2 linked regions of the Acuticoccus sediminis genome follow. The protein of the gene in region 2 interacts with the protein of the main gene of each other region in a pairwise test. Links are inferred from orthologs where the notes say so. Each region holds a gene or a part of one and is shown on either strand. Other genes may lie near its edges. The genes, in order: DLJ53_RS09600 and rsfS.

Region 1 (3,312 bases), on a different replicon or contig from region 2:
GCGGCTTGCCGCGCAGGGCCGACAGCGCCACCGCCAGCCGCTCCGCCTCGATCAGCGAGGCGGTGGAGACGAGGTGCCCGGCCGACCGCAGCGCCCAGGCGGTCCGGGCGAGCCAGCGCGTCGCGATCTCGCCGCGCGGCGACTCCCAGAGGTGGCGGCACCAGCCCGGCGCGACGACGCCCGCGCCGTAGCCGCTCGCGACGGCAAGCCGGGGCGACGTCCAGGGGGCCCATGTGGCGGCGATCCTGCGCCTGGGAGCGCCCTTCAGCAGCGCGCGGTCGTCCTTGGCAGCGTGCCAGGTCCTCAGTGCCGGGACGTGCCACGCGCCGCAGACCACCGCGACGGGCCCGTCCGACGCCTTCACCGCGCTGGCGATCTCGAGGCGCATGTGGGCCTCGCGTCGGGCCTCGAAGCGGTCGGGCGGCGGGCCGTCCCCGCGCAGCGCGGTCATGGCGTCCGCGACCGCCTCGAAGATCTCGCCGGGCTCCGGGTTCTCCTCGATGACGTCGCGCCAGAAGCTCTCGCCGTCCTCGTAGCCGGCGGCCCGGGCGAGGAGGCCGATGGGGTCGCGCTCGGCCTCGTCGACCGCGGCGTCCGGGGCCGCCTCGTCCCCGGCGCTCGCCTCGTCCGGTTCGGCTCCGGCGTCAGCCTTGCCCGGCTCGGCCGGGGCGTGCCGCCACGCGACGGGGAGGTCGATGAACCGCACCGGGACGCCGGCCGCGACCGCCCACCGCGCCGCCTGGTATTCCGGCGAGAAGACCGCGAACGGCCAGAACGACGCGGCGCCCGGATCGTCGGCCGGGTAGGCGAGGAGGGCCACCGGCGGGACCATCGCCTCGCTGGCCAGCATCGGCAGGAGCGGCGTCAGGTCGCTGGGCCCCTCGATGAGGACGACCGTCGGACGCAGCGCGTCCAACGCCTCGACGAGGCGCCGGGCCGAGCCCGGCCCGTGGTGACGGATGCCGAAGTAGGCGGCGCCGCGATCGGACCAGAGGTCGGTCTGCACCCTAGAGCAGCTCGGTCAGCGTCGCGTAGTAGTCGGCGTAGTCGCGGCGCTGGCGGAGCACCGTCTCGAGGTATTCGGCGAGCACCGCGCGGTCCTGCACTGGATCCTTGACGACGGCGCCGAGGACGTTCGGGGCGAGCCCCTCGGCGGACAGGATGCCGTCGTTGAAGAACGCCGCGTGGGAGAGGCCCCCGATCATCACCGCGATCGCCTCGGCGGTGGAGAGCGTGCTGCTCGGGGTCTTCAGCGTCGTCTTGCCGTCGAGGGTCTCGCCGCCGCGCAGCTCGCGGAAGATGGAGAGCACCCGCGCAACCTCCTCGGCGACGTTCTTCGGCGCGGGCAGCTCCAGAGCGGTGGCGCTCTCGGCGACGCGCCTGGCCACGATGGCGATCTCCTGCTCCATGTCGTTCGGGAGCGGCAGGACCACCACGTTGAAGCGCCGCTTCAGCGCCGCCGAGAGGTCGTTGACGCCCTTGTCCCGGTCGTTCGCCGTCGCGATCACGTTGAAGCCGCGCGTCGCGTAGACGGAGGTGTTGAGCTCGGGGATCGGCAGCATCTTCTCCGACAGGACGGTGATCAGCGTGTCCTGCACGTCGCTGCCCATGCGTGTCAGCTCCTCGAGGCGGCAGAGCTTGCCGTTCTCCATGGCGCGCAGGAGCGGCGTCGGAACGAGCGCCTCGCGGCTCGGGCCGTGGGCGAGGAGCCGGGCGTAGTTCCAGCCGTAGCGCACCTGGTTCTCGTCGGTGCCGGCGGTGCACTGGATGAGCAGCGTGGAATCGCCGCTGATCGCCGCCGCCAGGTGCTCGGAGACCCAGGACTTCGCGGTGCCCGGCACACCGAGGAGCAGGAGCGCGCGGTCGGTCGCGAGCGTCGCGACGGCCGTCTCGATGATGCGCCGGTCGCCGACATACTTCGCGCCGATCTCGGTCCCGTCCGCCGTCCGCCCGCCCATGAGGTAGGTGACGACGGCCTGGGGCGAGAGCATCCACCCGGTGGGCCTCGGCCTGTCGTCGGATGCCTTCAGGGCCGCGAGCTCGTCGGCGGTGGTGACCTCGGCGGGTCGCCTCAGGATATCGCTCAAGGGTCTCTCCGGGGCAGTCGGGCGTTGAACGCCAAGAGGGCGAGGCTGGGGTCGGACGGCGACAGGCTGGCGTCGGTGAAGGCGAGGACGAGGCGCCGCGCCGCGTCCTGGTCGGCGAGAAGGCCGAGAGGAAGTAGCCCGGTCGCGAGGCGGATGGACGCGGCCTGTGCGGCCTTGGGGTCCATGAGATCCTTGGCCGACTGGATGAGCTGCGCGATCTCCGGCGCCCGCCGCAGCGTTCCGGCCGGTACGGAGCCGAAATCCGCGCGGCAGACCTCTGCCGCGACGTCGAGGCCACCCGCCGCGAGCAGCGCCGGGAGGAGGGCGCTGCGCGCATCGTCGCCGAGACGGTCGAACAGCGGCGCGAGCAGGCGCGGCGCGGTCGCTGCGAGCGCCCGTTCGGCGAGCGCGGCGACGCTCGCGTGATCGCCGGTGCGCGCGACAGTGGCGATGAAGTCGACCGCCGTGTCGTCGATCACGAAGGCGTCGACGAGCTCGGCCACACCGAGGCCGAGCGCCTTCGCGAAGCCGGTGAGCGTTACGCGCTCCGCGAGGCCCCAGCGGCGCTGGCGCTGGGCGGACGTCTTCAGTGTCCGGGACCGCACGAGGACGCGCCGGTCGCGCGTCTCCACCGCGTAGAACGCGGCGAGCTCGCCGGCCGCCTCGCCATCGGATACGGCGCCGAGCCGGGCGAGCAGCGTCTCGGCCACCGTCCGCACCTTGCCCGACCGGTCGGAAAGGAAGGCCTCGAGGGCCGGCTTGTCCTCGGCGCGGAGGCCCGTCTCGAGGATCGAGACGAGGGCGAGACGCCCGTCCGCGGCCTCCTTGCCGGCGTGCGCGGTGACGAGCCGCCGCGCTTCGGCCGGGTCGGAGCGGCGCAGCGCCGCCAGCGCGGCACGCCGTTCGGCGGGGGGCACGTCGTCCCACGTCGCATCGGTCAGCGCATCGGCCGGTGCGGTGGTGCCAGCGCTCCAGGCGCGCCAGGGAGCGTAGACCGCGGGGACGCCAGGGTCGCCCTCGGCGGGCATCAGGTCAGCCGGATGGACGCTGTAGCCCCGGTTCGCCAGCAAAGTGAGGATCGCGCCGCGCTCCGGCGACCTGATCCCCTTCGCCGAGACCAGCCGGCGGAACGCGCCGCGCAGGCCGTCCGGCAGCGTCGGCAGGGTCAGGCGCGGCAGCGGCGGCGACGCGGCGAGCCCGGTCGGCGCGGCGGGACGGAAGGCCA
Region 2 (3,238 bases):
TAGTCACTAAATGGTGCCGAAAACAGCACGGTGGCGGCCATAGGGGCAAAGACGGTCGCCTCCGGCAAGGCCGCGATGGTGCGGCCACTCGACACGTCTCCGGAACCCGTCGCCTCGCCGAACGTTGAGACGACCCTCCCCGCCACCGGCTCGGCGAGCGACCCCTTGCGCGTCTCGAAGTTCAGCGACGCCGGCGCGGCGTCCACCACGCCGCTGCGCGTCAGTCGGTCGATCAGGCCCGAGACGGTCCGCTCCTCCTCCGCGAGGCGGGCAAGGTCCGCCGACGCGCGCTCCTTCTCGTAGAGCGAGAGGGCGCGGCGCCGCTGCAGCTCGGCACTCGCCTCGTCCATCTGCCGCCGCTCGGCGTTGAGCTGCGAAAGGTCCTCGCGCAGCGCCGCCCAGCTCGCCCGCTCGTCCGCCTCGAGGCGCGCCGCGCGCGCCAGGGTGTCGGTCAGCGTCCGGGCGTTGCTGTCGAGCTCCGGGAGCACGGCGTTCAGGAGGATCGCGCCGCGCACGGTCCTCGTCGGGTCGCCGGTGTCGCCGAAGAGGGCCGGCGGCGGGCGCCGGCCGATCCGCTGCAGCGCCATCAGGACGGCCGCGAGCTCGCCGCGCTTGTCGGCGAGGTCCTTGCGGATCCCGGCCTGGTCGTCGGTCAGGCGCTCCAGCGCCTCCTCCCGCTCGGCGATGCGCGACTCGAGGGCGGCGACCTTGTCGGCCGCGTCCTCCGCCTGCTCGCGCAGGCGCGCCTCGTCGCTCGCGAGGTCGATCAGCTCGTCACCCAGCTCGCTGGCCCGCGCCTCGGCGGCGGCGGTGCTCTCGCGCAGGCGTTCCAGGCGCTGCATCAGCTGCTGGCGCTCACGCGACACGCCCCCCTCGCCGTCCTGGGCGACCGCCGGTCCGAGTCCGGCGATCAGGAGGGCGGCGAAGACGAGCGATCGGATCATGCGCGGTGATAGGGATGCCCGAGGCGGATCGTCACCGCCCGATAGAGTTGTTCCAGCAGGATCGCGCGCGCCAGCAGGTGCGGCAGCGTCATCGGTCCGAGCGAGACGATATGGTCGGCGGCGTTAAGCACGGCCTTACCGTGCCCGTCGGCGCCGCCGATGGCGAAGGTCACGTTTGCGTGACCGGAGTCCAGCCAGCCCTGGATGCGGTGCGCGAGGTCCGCACTGGACCACGGGGTGCCGGTCTCGTCCAGCACCACCAGCGGTCCCGGCTTGCGGGCCCCGATGATCTTCTCGGCCTCGAGCGCCGCCTTCGTGGGGCCCACGGCTTCCGAAAATTCCCGGACCGTGACGGAGGACAGCCCCAACGAACGGCCGATGCGCTCGGCACGCTCCATGTATCGGCCGCACAGCTCGGCTTCGGGGCTCTGCCCGGCCTTGCCGACGGCAAGGATCAGTAGATTCAGACGACGAGCTCCACCTGCGCCGCCGAGTCCATCTGCCACATCTTCTCGAGGTTGTAGAAGCTTCTCACCTCGGGACGAAACACGTGGATAACGACATCACCGGTATCGATCAGGACCCAATCGCAGCTATTGAGGCCTTCCACCTTCACGGCCTTGGCACCGTTGTCCTTCAGATCGCGAAGGAGACGGTCGGCAACAGCGCCGACGTGTCGGTGGGATCGGCCCGATGCGACCACCATGTGGTCGGCGATCGGTGTCTTGCCGGTCACATCGATGGCGACGATGTCCTCGGCCTTGGAATCTTCAAGGCTCTCGAGGACGACGGCGAGGGGCACGGCGATATCGCCGGCGTCCTCACTATGAGACGAGATCGCCCCATTTGACGTCAATGCCATGTGTGCGCGGGTTCCTTTCCTAGAACGTCGCCTAAATAGGCCTTCGAATCGAGCGGCCATGCGGGAAAGATAGGTTTTTGTCCATGATGTTTTCAAGACTACAAATGCGTCTTGAACCCGCAAAGCCCCCAATCTGTGGAGGGTTGTCAAGCCGGCTGGCATGGAGCTGACTAGCTCCCCCGAAGATCGCGCGGCTTTCACCCCGCCATCGCCGCCTTCGCCTCCCCCCGGTCATGATCTCGGGATCCTGATCGCCGCGCCCGCCCATCAGCGACCCTTATGGGCGGCGCCGCGCTCATGCTCCCGCTGCCGTCCCGCCGCCTGCCGACCACACGCGCGCCGCACTGCGCCGCCTGCCGCCGACCGGGAACGGAAGCGGCGGACGGCGCCGATGCGCCCCCGCCGCGTCCGGCAGGTCACGCCGCCAGGATGTCCGGCGTCGCGGCAAGGATGTCGTCCGAGCCCGCGACGGCGTTCTCCGCCAGCGACGGAACCGACGCCACGTAAGCCTCGCAGAAGAAGCGCGCAAGACCGGCCCGCCCCGCCGCGGCACCATTTTCCGCATGGAGCGCCGCTTTCATGAGGTACGCGCCGCCCGCGGTCAGGCCCATGGCGCGCAGGAACGGCGTCGCTCCGGCGAGCGCCTTGTCGAGCTCGCCCGCGCCGAGCGAGGCGCGAAGCGCCGTCGCGGCCTCGGCGACCGCGTCGATCGCCGTCTCCAGCCGCCTGGCGGCGCCGCCGAGGGCGAGGTCGTTCGCGCCGCGCGCCGCCTCCGCGATGCCGTGCAGCTCCTTCAGGTAGGCGGCGAGCACCTCGCCGTCGGCCATGGTGATCTTGCGGCGGACCAGGTCGATGGCCTGGATGCCGTTGGTCCCCTCGTAGATCGTGAAGATGCGCGCGTCGCGGAAGTGCTGGGCGGCGCCCGTCTCCTCCACGTAGCCCATCCCGCCATGCACCTGGATGCCCAGCGAGGACACCTCGACGCCGATGTCGGAGGCGAACGCCTTGGCGATCGGCGTCAAGAGATCGGCCCGCGCCTTCCAGAAGTCGGCGTCCGGCCGGCCCGGACGACCCCGGTCGATGGCGACGGCGCAGGCATAGCAGATCGCCCGCGCCGCTCGTGTCATGCCGCGCATCGTCAGCAGCATGCGCTTCACGTCCGGGTGGTAGGCGATGGGGGCCGGGCCGCCCTCGGCCCAGGTCGCCGCCGCGCCCTGCCGGCGCTCCATGGCGAAGGCGACGGCCCGCTGCGTCGCCCGCTCGGCCACCGCCGCGCCCTGCATGCCGACCGACACGCGCGCCTGGTTCATCATCGTGAACATCGCGTTGAGGCCGCGACCCGGTTCGCCGACGAGGTAGCCGATCGCCCCCTCGCCCTTCGTGCCGTAGGCCATGGTGCAGGTCGGCGAGGCGTGGATGCCGAGCTTGTCCT

Evidence for each region.
Region 1: the proteins of rsfS (region 2) and DLJ53_RS09600 interact in binary tests that used the Escherichia coli proteins (3 or more experiments, as listed by UniProt). The link is inferred for Acuticoccus sediminis from one-to-one orthologs.

The regions. Positions count from the first base shown.
Region 1 is NZ_QHHQ01000002.1:312,005-315,316, reverse strand. What follows is about bases 48-3,047. They hold DLJ53_RS09600 (ATP-binding protein), read right to left. Parts: upstream 2,088-3,047; coding sequence 1,008-2,087; downstream 48-1,007. Other genes in these bases: DLJ53_RS09595 (DUF5691 domain-containing protein), read right to left, coding at 2,084-3,047; DLJ53_RS09605 (DUF5682 family protein), read right to left, coding at 48-1,006. Outside these bases: more of DLJ53_RS09605, read right to left, coding at 1-47; more of DLJ53_RS09595, read right to left, coding at 3,048-3,312.
Region 2 is NZ_QHHQ01000005.1:471,520-474,757, forward strand. The notes cover bases 138-3,063. They hold rsfS (ribosome silencing factor), read right to left. Parts: upstream 1,867-3,063; coding sequence 1,408-1,866; downstream 138-1,407. Other genes in these bases: DLJ53_RS23825 (murein hydrolase activator EnvC family protein), read right to left, coding at 138-944; DLJ53_RS23830 (23S rRNA (pseudouridine(1915)-N(3))-methyltransferase RlmH), read right to left, coding at 941-1,450; DLJ53_RS23840 (acyl-CoA dehydrogenase family protein), read right to left, coding at 2,223-3,063. In the rest of the region: more of DLJ53_RS23825, read right to left, coding at 1-137; more of DLJ53_RS23840, read right to left, coding at 3,064-3,238. UniProt on the Escherichia coli protein: Functions as a ribosomal silencing factor. Interacts with ribosomal protein uL14 (rplN), blocking formation of intersubunit bridge B8.